4 regions of the Saccharopolyspora sp. NPDC049426 genome follow, and region 4 is predicted to be linked to each of the others. Evidence: riboswitches for the same ligand, from Rfam matches in the RefSeq annotation. Region 4 holds a riboswitch; each other region holds the start of a gene.
What was found. Region 4 has a riboswitch for thiamine pyrophosphate ahead of thiD (bifunctional hydroxymethylpyrimidine kinase/phosphomethylpyrimidine kinase). Riboswitches for the same ligand answer to the same signal wherever they lie in the genome.
Positions count from the first base shown of each region.

Region 1: it holds a riboswitch for thiamine pyrophosphate, as region 4 does, so the genes downstream of both, thiO (glycine oxidase ThiO) here and thiD (bifunctional hydroxymethylpyrimidine kinase/phosphomethylpyrimidine kinase) in region 4, are expected to answer to the same signal.
Region 2: it holds a riboswitch for thiamine pyrophosphate, as region 4 does, so the genes downstream of both, thiC (phosphomethylpyrimidine synthase ThiC) here and thiD (bifunctional hydroxymethylpyrimidine kinase/phosphomethylpyrimidine kinase) in region 4, are expected to answer to the same signal.
Region 3: it holds a riboswitch for thiamine pyrophosphate, as region 4 does, so the genes downstream of both, AB0J78_RS26845 (cytosine permease) here and thiD (bifunctional hydroxymethylpyrimidine kinase/phosphomethylpyrimidine kinase) in region 4, are expected to answer to the same signal.

Region 1 covers NZ_JBFAPZ010000013.1:62,464-67,523, reverse strand. The annotation lists gene AB0J78_RS25945 (hypothetical protein) at 1-561, shown strand, start outside; gene AB0J78_RS25940 (S1 family peptidase) at 728-1,852, shown strand; gene thiE (thiamine phosphate synthase) at 1,930-2,601, opposite strand; TPP riboswitch at 2,771-2,878, shown strand; gene thiO (glycine oxidase ThiO) at 2,870-3,988, shown strand; gene thiS (sulfur carrier protein ThiS) at 3,985-4,185, shown strand; gene AB0J78_RS25920 (thiazole synthase) at 4,188-4,952, shown strand.
Region 2 covers NZ_JBFAPZ010000013.1:55,020-60,079, forward strand. The annotation lists gene AB0J78_RS25885 (AAA family ATPase) at 1-434, shown strand, start outside; gene AB0J78_RS25890 (LytR C-terminal domain-containing protein) at 573-1,217, opposite strand; gene AB0J78_RS25895 (DUF3263 domain-containing protein) at 1,217-1,525, opposite strand; gene AB0J78_RS25900 (peptide deformylase) at 1,819-2,391, shown strand; TPP riboswitch at 2,461-2,582, shown strand; gene thiC (phosphomethylpyrimidine synthase ThiC) at 2,576-4,213, shown strand; gene thiD (bifunctional hydroxymethylpyrimidine kinase/phosphomethylpyrimidine kinase) at 4,399-5,060, shown strand, end outside.
Region 3 covers NZ_JBFAPZ010000014.1:60,985-66,044, reverse strand. The annotation lists gene larC (nickel pincer cofactor biosynthesis protein LarC) at 1-106, opposite strand, end outside; gene larB (nickel pincer cofactor biosynthesis protein LarB) at 103-765, opposite strand; gene larE (ATP-dependent sacrificial sulfur transferase LarE) at 762-1,580, opposite strand; gene AB0J78_RS26850 (helicase HerA-like domain-containing protein) at 1,822-3,339, shown strand; TPP riboswitch at 3,376-3,489, shown strand; gene AB0J78_RS26845 (cytosine permease) at 3,480-4,808, shown strand; gene AB0J78_RS26840 (family 2 encapsulin nanocompartment cargo protein polyprenyl transferase) at 5,025-5,060, opposite strand, start outside.
Region 4 covers NZ_JBFAPZ010000017.1:136,467-141,526, reverse strand. The annotation lists gene AB0J78_RS29500 (AMP-binding protein) at 1-199, opposite strand, end outside; gene AB0J78_RS29495 (hypothetical protein) at 416-613, opposite strand; gene AB0J78_RS29490 (hypothetical protein) at 853-1,593, opposite strand; gene AB0J78_RS29485 (biotin/lipoyl-containing protein) at 1,766-2,002, shown strand; TPP riboswitch at 2,044-2,136, shown strand; gene thiD (bifunctional hydroxymethylpyrimidine kinase/phosphomethylpyrimidine kinase) at 2,124-2,921, shown strand; gene tenA (thiaminase II) at 3,039-3,749, shown strand; gene AB0J78_RS29470 (hypothetical protein) at 3,974-4,243, shown strand; gene AB0J78_RS29465 (polysaccharide pyruvyl transferase family protein) at 4,234-5,060, opposite strand, start outside.

The DNA of each region.
Region 1 (5,060 bases), on a different contig from region 4:
GCCGCCGCGCGCGCCTCGGTGCTGCGGCAGCGCCGAACCCAGTCCGCCCAGGTCACGGGCACCGAGGAAGCGACCCGGAAGATCCAGGTCACGGGCTTGCAGTGGCCGGGTGGCGAAGCCGTCGAGGAGTCCTCCGCCGAGAGCTCCGGCACCCGGGCCGTGCTCTCCCCGCCGGTGCCGCGCCGCAGGTGGGGACGCTGGACCCTGGTCGGCGCGACCTGCGCGGCGGTGTTCGCGGTGAGCATGCTGCTGGTGACCGGCTTCGAGGGACTCACCGGCCGCCCGCTGTCGGGCGGTGACGGCACGACGCTCGGGAAGGTGTTCCAGCCTGCGCCGCGAGCTCCGGTCAAGACCGCGCCCGTCGCGCCCACGACCAGCGAACCGGCGCCGACCAGCGAGACGCCGTCGCCGGAACCATCCGCTCCGCCGACCAGCTCGCAGCCACCCGCCCCGAGCGGGCCGCCGACGCAGCAGCCGAGCGAAACCGGTTCGCCCACAACGCAATCCTCGACCACCGAACCGACCTCCGAGTCGATCGCTCCAGGACTGCCGCTCCGATAACTGCGAAAAACGGTGAAATGATCCTGATTCCGGTGCTGATCAAGGAACAATCGGAGTTGTTTTCCGCACATTGCGCTAAAAGCTGGATGTGATTCCCCTGAGAAAATCTGATACTGGACCGGCGACGGGGCCTTGAGAGATCAGGTCATTACAAGGGAGACACGAGATGAAACGTAGACTCGCGGCTCGCATCGCCGGGACCGTTCTGGTCACCGCGGGCACGGTCGCCGCGCTGACCATGCCGGCCACCGCCACCGCACCCACCGCCGTCCCGGTGGCGGGCACGCTGCTCCAGGCGATGCAGCGCGACCTCGGCCTCACCGAGCAGCAGGCCCTCGGTCGGCTTCAGCTCGAATCCGCCGCTCAGCGCACCGAGAGCACCCTGCGCGGCGCGTTGGCCGACTCCTTCGGCGGTGCCTACTTCGACTCCGCCACCGGCAAGCTCGTCGTCGGCGTGACCGGCGCGGCCCGCTCCGAGCAGGTCCGCGCCGCCGGTGCCGAGGTCCGCCAGGTCGCCTTCAGCACGAAGCAGCTCAACGGGGTCGTCGACGGTCTCAACGCGGGCAAGGCCCAGGCGCCGAAGAGCGTCACCGGCTGGTACGCGAGCAACAAGCAGAACGCCGTCGTCGTCACCGCCAAGCCGGGTGCCGCGGCCGAGGCCGCGCAGTTCGCGCAGGACGCGGGCGTGCCCGCCGAGGCCGTGAAGGTCGTCGAGTCGCAGGAGCAGCCCCGGACGCTGATGGACGTGGTGGGCGGCAACGCTTACTACATCGGCAGCGGCGCTCGCTGCTCCGTCGGTTTCGCCGTGGAGGGCGGGTTCGTCTCCGCCGGCCACTGCGGCGGCACCGGCGACACCACCACCGAGCCCAGCGGCACCTTCGAGGGCTCGTCCTTCCCCGGTGATGACCACTCCTTCATCTCCGTCGGCACCGACGACAGCCCGCAGGCCGCGGTGAACGATTACAACGGCGGCACGGTTGCCGTGGCCGGTTCCACGGAGGCCTCGGAGGGCGCGTCGATCTGCCGCTCCGGTTCCACCACCGGCTGGCACTGCGGCACGCTGGAGGCCAAGAACCAGTCCGTTCAGTACGAGCAGGGCACCGTCGAGGGCCTGACCCGCACCGACGTCTGCGCCGAGCCGGGCGACTCCGGTGGCTCGTTCATCTCGGGCGACCAGGCCCAGGGCATGACCTCGGGTGGCTCGGGCGACTGCACCAGCGGTGGCACGACCTACTTCCAGCCGGTCAACGAGGCCCTCTCGGCCTACGGCGTCTCCCTGCTGACCCAGTGATCTGTGACAGCGGCTCCCGCTGACACCACTTCACGCACGACGACCCCCGGGATTCCCGGGGGTCGTTCGTCGTCAGGTCAGGCGAGCCGTGCCCGGAGGTCGCGGGCGGCGGCTTCGGGGTCGTCGGCGGCGGTGATCGCGCGGACCACCACGATGCGCTCGGCACCCGCCTCGATGGCCTCGTCGAGGTTCTCCGGGCCGATGCCGCCGATGGCGAACCACGGACGGCCGTGCCCCCGGTGCTCGGCGGTGTGCCGGACCAGGTCGATGCCCGCGGCGGGACGGCCGGGCTTGGTCGGGGTCGTCCACACCGGTCCGGTGCAGAAGTAGTCCACGCCCGGCTCGGTCGCCGCCGAGTCGGCCTGGGCGATGTCGTGCGTGGAGCGGCCGATTACCACCTGGTCGCCGACCACGCGGCGGGCGATGTCCACCGGCAGGTCGTCCTGGCCCAGGTGCAGGACATCGGCCTCCGCCGCCATCGCGACGTCCGCGCGGTCGTTGACCGCCAGCAGGGCGCCGTGCCGCACGCAGGCCTCGGCCAGCACCTCCAGCGCGGCGAGCTCGTGGCGGGCCTCCAGCGGAGCGCCGCCCGGGCCCTTGTCGCGCAGCTGGATGATGTCGACACCTCCGGCGAGCGCGGCGTCGGCGAACTCCGCGAGGTCACCTCGCTCGCTGCGAGCGTCGGTGCACAGGTACAACTTCGCCTCGGCGAGGCGCGCGCGAATCCCGAAGCCGTCCAATCCAGGCATGTCCCCCACCCTAGCCGTTGCGAAAATGCGGCGTAGCCGCTGTTTCAGGTGAGGGACTCAGCTCGCACCGCAACGGGCAGCGCCTCCCGCGCCGCTGAGCGGGGTGATCCCCCTCAAGAGATCCCGTACCAGGCGCTGACGTTGCGATCTGCGGGCGGGTACTGTGGATGGCGGTGAGCACGGGAGCCCGGCGGACCGGGCTGAGAGGGAGCGCAGGGCTCCGACCGTCGAACCTGATCCGGGTCATGCCGGCGCAGGGAGCGTGGAGTTGTCTGAGAAACGAACCGATCATGTCGTCGTGGTGGGCGGCGGAGTCGTCGGCCTGTCGGTGGCTTGGCGCGCTGCCGCGGCCGGCAACCGGGTGAGCCTGGTCGATCCGGCCCCCGCCTCGGGTGCCTCGTACGTCGCGGGCGGGATGCTCGCACCTCTCGCCGAGGCCTGGCCCGGCGAGGAAGAACTCCTCGAACTGGGCTCGACGTCGCTGAACCGCTGGCCGGACTTCGCCGACGAGCTCAGCCGCGCGGCCGGTCTGCCGTCCGGGCTGCGCACCGAGGGAACGCTGATGTTCGGCGTCGACGGCGCCGACCGCGAAGAGCTCGACAACGTCGCCGGATACCTGGCCGGACTGGGCCGCAGCGTCACTCGGCTGACGGGCCGCGAACTGCGCAGGCGAGAGCCCTCGTTGGGTCCCGCGGTACGCGGTGGTCTGGAAGTGCCCGGTGATCTCGCGGTGGACAACCGGCTCGCGCTGACCGCGCTGCGGGCGGCGGCGGAAGCCGCGGGCGTGGAGTTCATCGCCGAACGCGCCGAGGCGGTCCGGCAGGGCGCGGTCGAGCTCGCCGAGTCCACTGTGGAGTGCGATGTCGCGGTGATCTCCGCAGGTGCGCACTCGGGTTCGCTGCACCCGGCGCTCGCCGACCGGATCCGCCCGGTCAAGGGCGAGATCCTGCGGCTGCGGCGACGCGCCACCGCGCTGCCACCGCCGACCCGCACCGTGCGCGGCCCGGTGCGCGGCAGGCCCTGCTACCTGGTGCCGCGCGACGACGGGGGAGTGGTGCTCGGCGCCACCCAGCACGAGGTCGGCTTCGACACCGAGGTCACCGTCGGGGGCGTCCGCGACCTGCTCGCCAACGCCGAGACCGTGATGCCGGGCATCGCCGAGTACGCGCTGGTCGAGGCCACCGCCGGGCTGCGCCCGAGCACCACCGACAACCTGCCGGTGATCGGCTGGCTGGAGCCGGGAGTGCTCGCCGCCACCGGGCACCACCGAGGCGGGTTCCTGCTCACGCCGGTCACCGTCGACGCCGTGCTGGCGCTGCTGCGCGGCGAAGAACCGGAACCGCTGATCAAGGCCACCGATCCGAGCCGTTTGGGAGGACAGCAGTGAACGTCGTGATCAACGGCGACGCGCGGGAGGTCGCCGCGGGCGCCACCCTCGCGTCAGTGCTGGACGACTTCGGCGTGCCGGAACGAGGCGTGGCCGTGGCGCTGGACGGCGCGGTGGTGCCGCGCGCGTCGTGGCCCGCCACGGCGCTGCACGCCGACGCCACCATCGAAGTCCTCACCGCAGTGCAAGGAGGGTGACCGTGGACGACCCATTGCTGATCGCCGGCCGCGAGTTCGGTTCGCGCCTGATCACCGGGACCGGCGGGGCGAACAACCTCGCCGTGCTGGAGCGCGCGCTGATCGCCTCCGGAACCGAGCTGACGACCGTCGCGATGCGCCGCGCCGACGCAGGTGGCGGCACCGGTGTCCTCGACCTGCTGCGCAAGCTCGGCATCGAGGCGCTGCCCAACACCGCGGGCTGCCGCACCGCGGCCGAAGCGGTGCTCACCGCGCAGCTCGCCCGCGAAGCCCTGGGGACCAACTGGGTCAAGCTGGAGGTGGTGGCCGACGAGGACACCCTCCTGCCCGACCCGATCGAGCTCATGGACGCGGCGGAGCAGCTGGTGGACCAGGGTTTCGTCGTCCTGGCCTACACCAACGACGACCCGGTCCTGGCGCTGAAGCTGGAGGAGGTCGGTTGCGCGGCGGTCATGCCGCTGGGCTCGCCGATCGGCACCGGACTGGGCATCCGCAACCCGCACAACATCGAGATGATCGTCTCCCGCGCCACCGTCCCGATCGTCCTCGACGCGGGCATCGGCACGGCCTCCGACGCGGCCCTGGCGATGGAGCTCGGCTGCTCGGCGGTCCTCCTGGCCACCGCCGTCACCCGCGCCCAGGACCCCGAGCGCATGGCCACGGCGATGCGCAGCGCCGTCGAAGCGGGCCGCCTGGCCTCGCAAGCGGGAAGAATCGCCCAACGCTTCTGGGCCCAAGCCTCAAGCCCCGGCACCCCGATGGGCTGACACCCCTACACCCACCCCGACAGCACTCCCGAGCCCGGGCGCAGCCTTCGAACTTCGCGCGAAATTCGAACGGGCCCCCGCGCCCGGGCGTGTCTTCCCAGGTCAAAG
Region 2 (5,060 bases), on a different contig from region 4:
CGGACCGGGTGGTCGCGTCCCTGCTCACCGAGCTCGACGGGGTGGAACCGATGCGCGACGTCGTCGTGCTGGCCGCCACGAACCGCCCGGAGCTCATCGACCCGGCCCTGCTGCGTCCCGGCCGCTTCGAACGGCTCGTCTACGTCCCGCCGCCGGACGCCGAAGCCCGCCAGGCCATCCTCACCGCGGCGGCGAAGAACACCCCGCTGTCCGATGACGTCGACCTCGCGGAGCTGGCCGGAACCCTCGACGGCTACTCGGCGGCCGACTGCACGGCACTGGTCCGCGAAGCCGCGCTCACGGCGATGCGGGAATCCATCTCCGCCGCCAAGGTCACGGGCACCCACCTCGCCACGGCCCGCGAGGCGGTCCGCCCGTCCCTGGACCCGGCCCAGCTCGAGACCCTCGCCGCCTACGCCGAGAACCACCGCTGACCCGCGGACCGGTCCGATCTCACGCGAAGCCAACCTTCAGCCCTCTGACCAGGACGTGCACGCCCGAGCGCGGGTCGCGGCGCTACAGACGTGCGGGTGCGTGCGGTGAGGGCTTGAACTCCGCGCGGGGTTCGGGGATCACTTCCCGACGGACGGGCCCTTGTAGTCGTTGGTGATGATGGCGATCAGGCCCGGCGTGGCGTCCTGTATCCCGTCGAAGCGGGCCTCGGCTCGGGCGCCGATGCGGGCGGCGAGCTCCTTGGCCTGGCGCTCCTCGCCGGTGCCGGGGCGGAAGAAGACCGTGGTGGTCGGGATCTTGCCCTTGGCGTAGTTGCCGACCTCGGGCACGTCGTACCCGGCCTTGCGCAGGTCCTCGGCGGCGCGGTGCGCCAGCCCGGAGATCGTCGAGTTGTTGTAGACCCGCACGATGATCTGCTCGCTGCCCTTGCCGGAACCGACCGGGACGTCCTGCCCCGAACCCGGGGTCTGGGCGTTGCCCGAACCGGGCTGCTCGGTGACCGGCGGCTGGGTCGTGGGGGGCTGGACCACCGGAGGCTGGGCCGACGGCGGCTGCACGGGCGGGACGACCGGGGCCGGCGCGGGTTCCGGCGGCGGCTGCACCTGCGAGGTGGGCTCCTGCGGCAGCGGCTGGGCGGTGTCCGAGGACTCGCCGGACATCAGGGTCGCGGTCCCGAACACGGCCGCGAGCACGCCGACTCCGATCAGACCCAGGCCGATCAGCTTGGCCCCGCCGGGTCCGCCGGACGGTTCCCCAACACTCATCAGTGCAACTCGATTCCCAGTCGTTGAGCGGCCCTCGTGCGCTGTCGTGCCGCCCGTGCCTTGCGCAGTCTCTTGATCAGCATAGGGTCCGCGTTGAACGCGGCGGGGGAATCCAGCAGCGTGTTGAGCAGCTGGTAGTACCGCGACGCGGACATGTCGAACAGTTCCCGGATCGCGATGTCCTTCTTGCCCGAGCGCTTCCACCACTGCGCTTCGAAGGCGAGGATCCCCAGCTCCCGGTCGGTCAGGTCCCGGTCCGCGGGGCCCGGTTCGGGCTCGTCCGCCGGCGGTTCGACGATCCGCTCGATGGGCTGCGTGATCGGCTCGGCGAGGGTCAGCCGCCGACGCTCCGGCGCCTGCTGACGCCCGTGCATGCGCGCGAGTTGTTCGCACTGACGGGCGATCTCCTGCGCGGTCAGCATCTGGGCGGCGTCCATCCGGCTCCTCGCCTCGCGATTCGGTCGCGGAGAATCACACGGCTGTCATTCCCGGTGACCAATTGAACCATGCCGTGATCCGGACGGTGAGCCGATCACACCCCTGTTTCACGCGCAAGAGCGCACCCGGTCAGGCCACCTGGGGGAACCGATAGGGTCCGCGCATGGCTGTTCACCCCATCCGCGTCTACGGCGACCCCGTGCTGCACAACCCGACTCGCCGGGTGGAGCGCTTCGACGAGGAGCTGCGCACTCTCGTCGAGGACATGTTCGAGACGATGGCCGCCGCGAACGGGGTGGGCCTCGCGGCCAATCAGATCGGCGTCGACCTGCGGTTGTTCGTCTACGACTGCCCGGACGACGAGGGCGTGCAGCACCGCGGCGTGGTGATCAACCCCGAGCTGACGACCTCGGAGGTCCCGGAGACCATGCCCGATCCGGACGACGACTGGGAGGGCTGCCTGTCGGTCCCCGGCGAGTCGTACCCGACGGGCCGGGCGGACTGGGCGAAGGCCACCGGGTCCGATGTGGACGGAAAGCCGGTGGAGGTCGAGGGGACCGGCTTCTTCGCGCGCTGCCTGCAGCACGAGACCGATCACCTCGACGGCTACGTCTACCTGGACCGGCTCACCGGCAGGCACGCCCGCGCGGCCAAGAAGATGATCAAGCGCAACGAGTGGGGCGTCCCCGGCCTGAGCTGGGACCCGGCCGAGGTGGGCGACCCGTTCGCCGAGTGAGCCGAACGCGGCCGGACGGATGAACCTGTTGCCATCGGCGGCCGCACCCCCGTAGCCTCGGCCACGAACAAGTCAATCCGCGGGAGCTCGCACCAAGAGCGGGCTGAGAGGGCGACTGGAGAACTCCGGGGTCGCCGACCGCACGAACCTGACCGGGTAATGCCGGCGTAGGGAGTGGACGGCAATGGCCGACGTGTATCCGAACGCATCCGGAATCACCACGGGACCCATCGAGGGATCCCGAAAGGTCTTCAGCAGCACCGAATCCGGGCTGCGCGTGCCGTTCCGCCGCATCGAGCTGACCAACGGTGAACACCTCGACGTCTACGACACGTCAGGGCCGTACACCGACGAAAACGCCACTGTGGACGTCCACAGTGGACTTCCTCGAACGCGAGCGGGATGGCGCGACGGACGGGAGCACAACACCCAGCTGGGCTGGGCGAAGGCGGGCGCGATCACCCGCGAGATGGAGTACATCGCGCACCGCGAAGGGGTTTCGCCGGAGTTCGTGCGCGACGAGGTCGCCTCGGGCCGCGCGGTGATCCCGGCGAACCGGTGCCACCCGGAGAGCGAGCCGATGATCATCGGCAAGAACTTCCTGGTCAAGGTCAACGCCAACATCGGCAACTCCGCGGTCACCTCCTCGGTCGAGGAGGAGGTGGAGAAGATGGTGTGGGCGACCCGCTGGGGCGGCGACACCGTGATGGACCTGTCCACCGGCAAGCGCATCCACGAGACCCGCGAGCGCATCCTGCGCAACTCCCCCGTGCCGATCGGGACCGTGCCGATCTACCAGGCGCTGGAGAAGGTCGACGGCGATCCGGCCTCGCTGACCTGGGAGATCTACCGGGACACCGTGATCGAGCAGTGCGAGCAGGGCGTGGACTACATGACCGTGCACGCGGGCGTGCTGCTGCGCTACGTTCCGCTGACCGCCCAGCGCGTGACCGGGATCGTCTCGCGCGGCGGGTCGATCATGGCGGCCTGGTGCCTGGCGCACCACCGGGAGAGCTTCCTCTACACCCACTACAGCGAGCTGTGCGAGATCCTGCGCGCCTACGACGTGACGTTCTCGCTGGGCGACGGCCTGCGTCCGGGCTCGATCGCCGACGCCAACGACCGCGCCCAGTTCGCCGAGCTGGAAACCCTCGGCGAGCTCACCCACATCGCCCGCGAGCACGACGTGCAGGTGATGATCGAGGGACCCGGCCACGTGCCGATGCACAAGATCGCGGAGAACGTGCGGCTGGAGGAGGAGCTGTGCGGTGAGGCGCCGTTCTACACGCTCGGCCCGCTGACCACCGACATCGCACCCGCCTACGACCACATCACCTCCGGCATCGGCGCGGCGATGATCGCCCAGGCCGGCACCGCGATGCTCTGCTACGTCACCCCCAAGGAGCACCTCGGCCTGCCCAACCGGGACGACGTCAAGACCGGCGTGATCACCTACAAGATCGCCGCGCACGCCGCCGACCTGGCGAAGGGACATCCCCGCGCCCAGGAGCGGGACGACGCGCTGTCCACCGCCCGCTTCGAGTTCCGCTGGACCGACCAGTTCAACCTGTCGCTGGACCCGGACACCGCACGCGCCTTCCACGACGAGACGCTGCCCGCGGAACCGGCGAAGACGGCCCACTTCTGCTCCATGTGCGGCCCGAAGTTCTGCTCGATGAAGATCACCCAGGACGTCCGCAAGTACGCCGAGGAGCACGGCCTGACCAGCGTCGAAGCCATCGAGGCCGGCATGGCGGAGAAGTCCGAGGAGTTCACCCGCACCGGCGGCGAGGTCTACCTGCCGCTCGCGGCCAACGACTGATCGCGAGGGCCGGGGCGGCTCCAACCGAGCCGCCCCGGCCACTCAGAAGTCGTCGGTGGAGGTGCTCAGGCCGAACGGCGCGGGGAGTTCTTGCGATCTGCCTGGTCACGAGCCTGTCCGGAAACGACCGAGGAGTCAGCAGCTGCGCGATCGGAGGCGATCACGCGGCACGTAGCATTCTGGGAATGCACGACGAGACCGCTCCGCCCACCGCGCTGACCATCGCCGGATCGGACTCCGGCGGAAGTGCGGGCATGCACGCCGACCTGCGGACCTTCTTCGCCTGCGGGGTGCACGGCATGACCGCCGTGACGGCGGTGACCGTGCAGAACACCGTCGGCGTGACCGGCCTGGTGGAGATCCCGCCGGAGACCGTGGCCGCGCAGATCGACGCGGTGGCCTCCGACATCGGCGTCGGCGCGGCCAAGACCGGGGTGCTCGCCTCCGCCGCCACCATCGACGCCGTCCTGGACGCCTGCGACCGGCACGGGATCGGCCGCGGCGGCCGGACGCCGTTCGTGGTGGATCCGGTGGCCGCGTCGCGCAGCGGCGAACCGCTGCTGCGGCCGGACGCGCTCGACGCGCTGCGCCACCGGGCGTTCCCCCGGGCCACGCTGGTCACCCCGAACCTCGACGAGGTGCGGCTGCTCACCGGCATCGACGCGCGCACCCGCGAGGACCTGCTGGACGCGGCCAAGGCGATCCACGCCTTCGGACCGGAGTGGGTGCTGATCAAGAGCGGGCACCTGCCCGACGACCCCGAGTGCGTCGATCTGCTCTTCGACGGCACGGAGTCCATCGAGCTGCCGGGCCCGCGCTACGCCACCGAGCACACCCACGGCGCCGG
Region 3 (5,060 bases), on a different contig from region 4:
ACTCGATCGCCGCCCGCACCTCCTCCAGCGGGGCGCCGAGTCCGAGCAGCGCGCCCAGCAGCATGTCGCCGGAGAGCCCGGTCGCGGGGTTGAGCCAGAGGATCATCGCCGGGCCACCGCGGCCAGCCGGTGCGCGGCCATCGCGGCGGAGAACCCCGAGTCGATGTTGACCACCGTCAACCCGGCCGCGCACGAGGTGAGCATCGCCAGCAGCGCCGTCACGCCCTCCAGCGCGGCGCCGTACCCGGTCGAGGTCGGCACCGCGATCACCGGGCACGACACCAGACCGCCGACGGCGCTGGCCAGGGCGCCCTCCATGCCCGCCACCACGACCACCGCGTCGGCCTGCTTGAGGTCCTCGCTCGCGGCGAGCAGCCGGTGGATGCCGGCCACACCGATGTCGCGGACCACGTGGGTGCGCAGGCCGATCGCGGAGGCGACCGCGTCCGCCTCCGCCGCGACCGGCCAGTCCGATGTGCCCGCCGTGGCCACGCACAACCGGAAGTCCCGCTGTTCCGCCGGTCGCCACACCAGCAGCCGCGCTGTCTCGTCGTAGTCGCCGCCGGGCACCCGCACCGCCGCCGCGACCTCGGGCTCCACCCTGGTGACCAGGACCGGGCCGGTGCTGCGGGCCAGCAGCTCGGTCACGATGCCGGTGATCTCCTCCGGCCGCTTGCCGGGCCCGTAGACCACCTCCGGAAGCCCCTGGCGGGATTCCCGGTCGGTGTCGACCCTGGCGTAGCCGAGATCGCTGAAGCCGGTCATGACGCCGTCCGGGTGGGCAGCAGCGGAAGCAGCACGTTCATCCGGCCGCTGGAGAAACCGGCCATGTCCAGCGCGCAGAACTCGAAGCCCGCCTCCCGGCCCGCGGCGTCGAGCTCGGAGTGGTGCGCTGCCGCGCGGTCGATGTCCTCGGCGGGCACCTCCAGGCGCGCCACCGTGCCCTGACCGTGCGCGCGGACCCGGCACACCGGGAACCCCAGGGCGTGCACGGCTTCCTCCGCCCGCTCGATGCGGGCCAGCACCTCCGGGGTGACCGGATCGCCGTAGGCGACGCGGGAGGCCAGGCACGCTGCCGCCGGTTTGTCCGCAGTGGACAGACCCAGCTCGGCGCTGGCCTCGCGGACGTCGGCCTTGGTGAGCCCGGCGTCGACCATCGGCGCGATCGCGCCGCGCTGCGCCGCCGCGCGCTGACCCGGCCGGTGATCTCCCAGATCGTCCACATTGGTGCCCAGCGCGATGCTCGCGCCCATCGTCGCCGCCAGCGGCTCCACCGCGTCGAACAGCGCGGACTTGCAGTGGTAGCAGCGGTTCCCGTCGTTGGCGGCGTACTCGGGCCGGTCGGCCTCGTCGGTGCAGACCTCGACGTGGGCGAGGCCGTTCTCGCGGGCGAAGCGCTTGGCCCGCTTGCGCTCCTCGGCGGCCAGGCTCGGGGACACGGCGGTGACCGCGAGCATCCGCGCTCCCAGCTCCTGGTGCGCCACCACGGCCAGCAGCGCCGAGTCCACGCCGCCGGAGAACGCCACGACCAGGGAATCCTCGGTTCTGACGCGCGCCCGCAGGCGGTCCAATCCGGTCACGACGCACTCCTCACGCACGCTCGCTCACAGCCATGTGGTCCGACCAGACTCTAACTCCAACGAGCGACGCATCCCATGCCGTCGAAGGAGATCTTTCCGGTGGTCAACGAGCCTTTTGGTGGCTCGTTCGGGGTGCTAGTGCGGACGCGCCCGCATGTCCCTCGACCGAGTGGTGCTCCCCAGCTCGGCGGCCGGATCGACCTACCTTCCGAGGGGAACGTGCCGACGGGAGGAGACTGCGGTGACCGACAACGACGCCGCCCAGCAGATCGCGGCCGGATACAGCTCCGGCGGAGCCGCCGTCGACCTCGGGGCGGTGGTCATCGACAACGAGGCGGACGCCGCGGCCCAGGTGCGCATCCCGCTGGCCACGCTCAACCGGCACGGCCTGGTCGCAGGAGCGACCGGCACCGGAAAGACCAAAACGCTGCAGCTGCTCGCCGAACAGCTCTCCGACGCCGGGGTGCCCGTCGTGCTCGCCGACATCAAGGGCGACCTGTCCGGGCTCGCCCAGCCCGGCGAGGGCGGCGAGAAGCTCACCGCGCGTGCCCAGGACGTCGGCGACGACTGGGAAGCCGCGTCCTACCCGGTGCAGTTCCTCTCGCTGGGCACCGGCGGCCGCGGGGTGCCGATCCGGGCGTCGATCACCAGCTTCGGGCCGGTGCTGCTGGCCAAGGTGCTCGGGCTCAACGCCACCCAGGAATCCACCCTCGGGCTGATCTTCCACTGGGCCGATCAGCGCGGACTCGCGCTGCTGGACACCAAGGACCTGCGGTCGGTCATCCAGTACCTGACCAGCGACGAGGGCAAGCAAGACCTCAAGGGCATCGGTGGTGTCTCGGCCGCCAGCGCGGGGGTGATCCTGCGGGCCCTGTCGAACCTGGAGGCCCAGGGCGGGGACGAGTTCTTCGGCGAACCCGAGCTGGAAGTGGCCGACCTGCTCCGGCAGTCCGAGGGCAAGGGCGTGGTCAACCTGCTCGAGCTCGACGACGTGCAGACCAACCCGGTGCTGTTCTCCACGTTCCTGATGTGGTTGCTGGCCGAGCTCTTCGAGGAGATGCCCGAAGCCGGTGACCTGGACCGGCCGAAGCTGGTGTTCTTCTTCGACGAAGCGCACCTGCTTTTCAACGACGCCTCCAAGGCGTTCCTCGACCGCATCGAGCAGACCGTGAAGCTCATCCGCTCCAAGGGAGTCGGCGTCTTCTTCTGCACCCAGCTGCCCACCGACCTGCCCAACCCGGTGCTCTCGCAGCTGGGCGCCCGCGTCCAGCACGCGATCCGCGCCTTCACCCCCGAGGACCAGAAGGCGCTGTCCAAGACCGTCAAGACCTACCCGACCACCGAGCACTACCGGCTCGACGAGGCGCTGACCAGCCTCGGCATCGGGGAGGCGATCGTGACCGTGCTGTCGGAGACCGGAGCTCCGACACCGGTGGCCTGGACGCGGCTGCGCCCACCGCGCTCGCTGATGGGCACCATCGGCGAGGACGCGGTCCGCACCTCCGCCCAGTCCTCCGACCTGCACGCCAAGTACTCCGAGACGATCGATCGCGAGTCCGCCTACGAGAAGCTCGCCCAGAAGGTCGCCGAGCCGGCCGCTCCGGAAGGGCAGGTCCCGCAGCAGAAGGGTGCGCGCGAGGAAGCGGGGATGTTCCAGAAGGCGATGGAGAACCCCGCCGTGCGCTCGTTCTTCCGCTCCGCCGCCAGCGCCGTCGGTCGCGAGGTCACCCGCGGGCTTTTCGGCAACAGGAGGCGCTGACCGACCCCCTTCACTCGATCAGGTATGGTCTGCCCGACTTATCCACGCGGGAGCTCGGGCGGATCGGGCTGAGAGGGTGGCACGCAGCGCGCCACCGACCGCAGAACCTGTCCGGATAATGCCGGCGTAGGGAGCTGTCGATGGCGCTTGACGTCGAACGGTCCGAAGTTCCGAACACCCTGGACGAACCGGCCCCCAGAACGCTGGGCGTGCTCGACCAAGGAGCCTTCTGGGGCAACCTCGGCGTGAGCCTGCTCGGCTTCAGCGGTGCGCTCGCGGTGCTCGCGCCCGCCGGGGTGCCGCAGCTGTCCTTCGCGGCTGCGGTGACGGCCACCGTCGTCGGGACCGTGCTGGGCAGCCTGATGGTCGGCATCGCGGCCATCCCCGGTGCCCGCACGGGCGCACCGGCGATGATGCTGCTGCGCGGCCTGTTCGGCACCCGGCTGTCCTACGTGCCGACCGTGCTCAACATCCTCCAGCTGGTCGGCTGGGGGACCTTCGAACTGCTGGTGATCGCCCAGGGAACCGAGGCGCTGTTCGGTGGCGGACCGCAGTGGCTGTACGTGCTCATCGCCGGGGCCCTCACCACCGCGCTGACCTTGCGCCCCCTGGGCGCGCTGCGGTTGCTGCGCCGCTACGTGAGCATCGCGGTGCTCATCGCGATGGTCTACTTCTTCGTGCAGCTCCTGCGCCAGCCGTTGCCGCCGATGAACGACGGGTCCTGGGAGGGGTTCTGGCCGGGCGCCGACGCGGCGCTGGCCGTCGCGGTGTCCTGGCTGCCGGTCGCCTCGGACTACTCGCGGCACTCGCGGTCGGCGAGCGGCGCGTTCACCGCGGCGACCGTCGGCTACTCGGTCACCCAGATCGCCTGCTACCTGCTCGGTCTGCTCGGTCTGGCGCTGGTCGGGTTCGACGGGGACAAGGCGTTCGACCCGCTGCTGGCGGCGCCGCTGGGCGTCCTGTTCTTCGCGGTGCTGGTGCTGCGCGAGGTCGACCAGTCCTTCGCCGACACCTATTCGACCGCGGTGTCCATCCAGAACCTGCGTCCCAGCACGGATCGGCGGCTGCTGAGCCTGATCGTCGGTGTGGTCAGCACACTGGCCGCGCTGACGATGGACATCGAGCAGTTCTCCAACTTCCTGCTGCTGATCGGATCGGTGTTCGTGCCGATGTTCGGCGTGCTGGCGGTGGACTACTTCTACAACGCCCGCAACCGCGAGTGGGACGTCTCGGCGCAGGCCCCCTCCCGCTGGGGGATGCTGATCGCCTGGCTGCTGGGCTTCGCGACCTTCCAGCTGATCAACCCCGGCGAACTGGGCTGGTGGACCGAGTTGTGGACCGGCGCCCGCGAGGCCATCGGCTTCACCGTTCCGACCTGGATGAGCGCGGCCCTGACCTCGTTCGTCATCTCCGCGGTGGCCGCGGGCATCATCGGCCTGCTCGCCCGCAGCCGCCGGAAGGCCTCCTGAAAGCTGTTGAGGAATTGCTTCGCGTAGCGGTGCGGGTAGCAGAACCTGCGGCGGTGCTGGTTGAGTCCCGCACATGAAACAGCGGCTCCGCCGCATTCCTGAACAGCTCTTGGACCGGGTGGTTCGCGTCGAGGCGAACCACCCGGTGACCGGGGACGGCTCCAGCCAGGAGGGGCGGCGGTGGTGGCTGGAGCCGTCGTTTCCGGGCGCCGGGATTCAGTGGTCCCGGCGCGTCACCAGGTGGGCCAGTGC
Region 4 (5,060 bases):
GATCGGGATGGCGGGCGGCGCCGACGGCGAAGCCGAGCGGCAGGGTGATGCCCCACCGCCGGTAGGCGAGCGCGATGCGCACCAGCTTGTCCGGCCTCATGGGCCGCACGACGCCTTGTTTGACCAGCACGAACAAGGTGTGCAGTGCCGGTGCGGCGTGGTTGGTCAGAAAGCTGGGCAGTCGCCGCAGAACGCTCACTCGGTCACCCCTCGTCCGTGAAACCTACTCGAGAGTAGATTGTGCCGTGAGTAATCCTCCCGGCCAAGTCCTCCGTGTCGAGTATCCCGGTTCCGCGATCGCGCGAGAGCCCAACGGCTCCCCTCCTGAAGGCCCTCGCCAGGCGCGCTGGCGAAAGTTAGACGGCGCGGCGGGGAAGGGGGGAGCCTCTCTCCCGCCGCGCCGACCCCCAGGGTCCTAGTCGACGTCGGCGGCGGTGACCACCGCGTCGCGCAGGGCCGCGCGCAAGCGGCCGACCTCCAGCGGTGAGAGCACCGCCGTCTCCCCAGGCGGCGCGACGATGACGACCCGGCCGTGGTTGACGAACACCGACATGTCTCGTCGCCGTCCGGCGACGTCGCGGCAACTGACGTGCCACTCCTGGTTGGACCCCACAGTCCCAGCCTCCCTGTGCCGATCCGCTTGGTGCGGTGAAGCCGCGCAGCGCGCGCTCCTGGTGGAGGGACGCACCGATCCGAGGGGCGTGACGGCGTTTCGCCGAAACAACGGGAAAGTGTGCGCGGTCACGGCCGGGTTCGCGGGCCCGAACGCAGCTCAGGGGCGACCCCCACAACCGGGAATCGCCCCTGAGCGAACGCTGTTAGCCGACGACACTCGTCCGGCCCAAGAAACCGTCAGACCGGGCGTACCTTCAGCCCGGCGGGCTCGGCGGAGAGCACGACCGCGCCTTCGAAGTCGGCGATCGGGAGCTCGTCGCGCACCAGGCGGTGCGGCGCGTCGGACGCCTCGATCCGGATCTTGCCGGTGCTGATCGACCGCTCGTCCTGCTCCTGGCCGCCGAACTGCACGCTGAGCTGGTCGCCGGTCACGGTGGCGGTCAGCCAGCCGCCGTCGATGACCTGCTCGGTGTCGTCGAAGGAGACGGTCAGCCGGCCTTCGGCGGGCTTGTCGCCGCGCACCGCGACGTGCGAGAGCGCGACGTCGCGCTTGCCGGACTCCTCGCCGGCCAGGGCGATGACATCCCGGCTGACCTCGTCACCCGGCTCGGTGCCGGGCTTGGGGGTCAGCACCGGTGCGCGCAGCTGCGCGGCGAGCCGGTAGGGCTGCCACGAACCGGCGCCGATCAGGTTGACCACGGCGCTGACCGCCACGTCGGCCAGCAACCGGTCGCTGCCCGGGGCGGGCGTGACCTCGATCGCGGGCACGTCGCGCCGGGCCAGCAGATCGCGCAGTGCCTTGGCGCGCTGACGGCTGTTGCGGTCAAAACCGCGGGTGATCGCCACCGTCCCCGATCCGGCGGCCGCGACGGCGGCCTCGGTCAGGTCCGCTAGCGGCGCCCAGATCTGCGCGGGGTCCTGTTCAGAACGCTGCCGGCGCGAGCGGGCGAAGCCTGGGGCATCGGTCGTGGTTTCCATCGCCCTCCACTTTAGTCGGCTGCGGAGGATGACCTTGCCTTCCGGTGGGGGCTTTCACGGTGTGAAATCGATCGCGGTCGCACTGCTCCATCGGGGTGGCTTTTCCCTCCGCTGGGCTCATCCGCTGCGGCATTCGTCGCATTCTTGCGGTTCTTGGAAGCCGGGGGTTGGGATGACCGATCTTCACCTGCCGGGTGAGCGCACGGGCCCGGCCCGCTGGCGGCTGGTGCGCTGGCTGGCCTCCGACGGGAGCGGGGTCCGAGCGGGGCAGCCGCTGGCCGAGCTGCGTCCCGCGGAGGCCGACGGCGCCGCGATCCGGGTGTCGGCGCTGGCAACGGGAACCCTGTGGCACCAGGTGAAGCGGGGCGAAGTGCTCCACGTCGGCCAGGTGATCGGGTTGATCGAGTGAACCGCGCGGACCGGGGGCTTGCCCTGGGTTGTTAGGTTGGTGGCAGTGACGCGGGGTGCCCTGCCAGGGCTGAGAACAGACCCGTTGAACCTGACCTAGCTCGTACTAGCGGAGGGACGTCATGGCTCCCAATGTGCTGACCATCGCCGGGACCGACCCCAGCGGTGGCGCCGGTATCCAGGCAGATCTCAAGGCGTTCTCGGCCAACGGCGCCTACGGCATGTCGGTGATCACCGCGCTGGTCGCGCAGACCACCACCGGGGTGAGCCGGGTGCAGGAGGTCCCGCCGGACTTCATCACCGACCAGCTGGTGACGCTGCTCGACGACGTCCGGGTGGACGCCGTCAAGATCGGCATGCTCGCCAACGCCGAGGTCATCCGCGCGGTCACGGCCGTGCTGGAGCGCTACTCGCCTCGGTTCGTCGTGCTCGATCCGGTCATGGTCGCCAAGAGCGGTGACCGGCTCCTCGCGCCGGAGGCCGTCGGTGCGCTGCGCGATGAGCTGCTGCCGAGGGTGGACCTGATCACGCCGAACCTGCCGGAGGCGGCCGACCTGCTCGGCGAAGCCGAGATCGGCGGTCCCGATGAGATGCCCGCGCAGGCCGAGCGGCTGGCCGCGCTCGGCGCCAAGCAGGTGCTGCTCAAGGGCGGGCACCTCAGCGGCGAGTCGAGCGTCGACCTGCTCTACGGCGACGGGCTGGCGGAGTTCCTCAGCAGCGAGCGGGTGGCCACCACCAACGATCACGGCACCGGGTGCACGCTCTCGGCGGCGATCGCGGCGCTGCGCCCGCAGCGCGCGGACTGGCTGTCGGCCGTCCGCGAGGCCAAGCAGTACCTCACCGAGGCCCTGCGCGCCTCGGAGCGCCTGGACGTCGGCCGCGGCCACGGTCCGGTGCACCACTTCCACCACTGGTGGTGAGCGGCAGAGGGCAGTTCTGGTCCGAACAGTCCGAGCTTCGATCATGAACGGTTCGGACCAGAACCGCCCGCCGCTGCGCCACCGAATTCGCGATTCCGACTTCTGTGAGGGGTTCTCATGAGCACGTTGCCCGCTCCGCCCGCCGGAGGGTTCTGCGCCCAGGCGTGGGAGCGCACCGCCGGATTGCAGCAGGCGATCGTGGACCACCCGTTCAACAAGGCGCTGGCGGACGGCAGCCTGGAACGGGACGTCTTCGCCTTCTACATCGTTCAGGACGCGCGATACCTGGTCGGCTTCGCGCAGGCGCTGTCAGCCGCGGCGACCAGGGCCGATGACGCCGCCGACGCGGCGTTCCTCGCCGGGGCCGCGCAGGGCGCGCTGGTGGAGGAGCGGCGGCTGCACGCCGGTTACGTCGCCGAGTTCGGCCTGACCGACGAGGAGATCTCCGGTGTGGACACCTCGCCGTCGTGCCTGGCTTACACGTCCTACCTGCGCTCCTGCGCGCTGACCGAGTCGTACCCGGTGCTGCTGGCCGCGATCCTGCCGTGCTTCTGGGTGTACCAGTACGTCGGCAGCAAGATCCTCGACGCCACCGGCGACATCGAGGGTCACCCCTACAAGGCGTGGATCACCACCTACGCAGACGACGAGTTCGCCGAGGCCGTGCTGGCCGCCCGGGAGCTGGTCGACAAGGTCGCGGCGCGCTCGGACGACGCGACGCGCGAGCAGATGTTCGCCGCGTTCACCCGGGCGACCGAGTACGAGTGGGTGTTCTGGAACGGCGCGTGGGTCAAGGAAACCTGGCCCACCGCGAAATTCCTTGCGTGACAAGGGTTTCGCGTTTCGAGAACACCGATGACGGCTCGCCGGTAGTGGCGGGCCGTCATCCGTTTCGGGCTGCACCACAGCGTGATTCATCATGTGATGCGTGACACAATCTTGTGGTGTTAACGAAGTGGCTCGCACAACGACATGCTGGGCGAGCCCCCTGTCCTAGCAGGGCGTTTGTGAGTGGCGGAATCTTCCGCGGGCGTGGATGGAGTTCTGGGGCAATGTCTTCACTTCTGATCGTTTTTCTCGGGATGTCGATCCCGATCCTGGCCGCCGCGCCGTTCTACATCGCTGACCGTCGCGGGGACGGTCGCGAGACCCCCGAGTCCGCGCAGCTGCTTCCCGGCATCGAGGCGCCCCAGATCTGGCCGCAGTCGGCGGTCGAGCCCGAGGTCCCGGAGTGCGAGATCCCCGAGTCGCGCACCCCGGAGGAGACCAACGCGCTCGCCGACACCGTGCGAATCGAGCAGGACCGGGTCCCTCAGCCGTAAATCGCCTTCGCCAGCGCCGCCTTGCGCTGCTGCAACTCGCGCAGCGCGGCGGAGCTGAAGCCACCGGCGCTGGGGCTCGACGGAATCTGCAGGCCCTCGCTCAGCTCCCAGCCGGAACCGCGGTCGATCAACGACCGGTGCTTGTTGGTGTAGTACCCCGAGTTGATCGACACCGCGACCCCGCTCGCGCCCGCGGCTGCGGCCATCAGGTGCAGGTGGAACCGCGTCGACAGCCACCGCTGGCCGGGCTTGGCGGGCAGTCCGTCGCGCATGATCTCGTCGAACGCGTGGAACCGGGCGCCCGGCAGATCGTGCTCGACCAGCGAGAACACCTCGCGGTCAGCGCGCGGGATGCCCTCCACGAAGGCCACCTGCTCCGGCTCGACCCGCCACTCGCGCAGCGTGTCCAGCAGGAACCCGGCCAGCGCGGGCACCGACTCGTCGAGCAGATCCGACTGCATGCACACCACGACGTCGCGGAGATCGTCGTCGTCGGTGCGGAAGAGCCCGGGTTCGACGCCGAAGAACATGTCGTCACCGGTGACCGACGGTTCGATCAGCAGCGATGCCGACGGCTCGTCGCGGACGTCGACGACCTCGAACTGCTCGGCGAGGCTGCGCAGCAGCGGCTCGGCGCCCTCGGCGATCGGCGACAGGCCCTGCCCGGTCATCACCGCCCGGCCGCCGGAGCGGTGCGCGGCGGCCGCGGTGGCCGCGAGCAGGCCGATGTGGCGCGGCCAGATGCCGTTGATGAAGCCGCCGCCGATCACGTGGAACAGGTCCATCTGCGAGGCGAGGTCGATGCCGGAGACCCAGC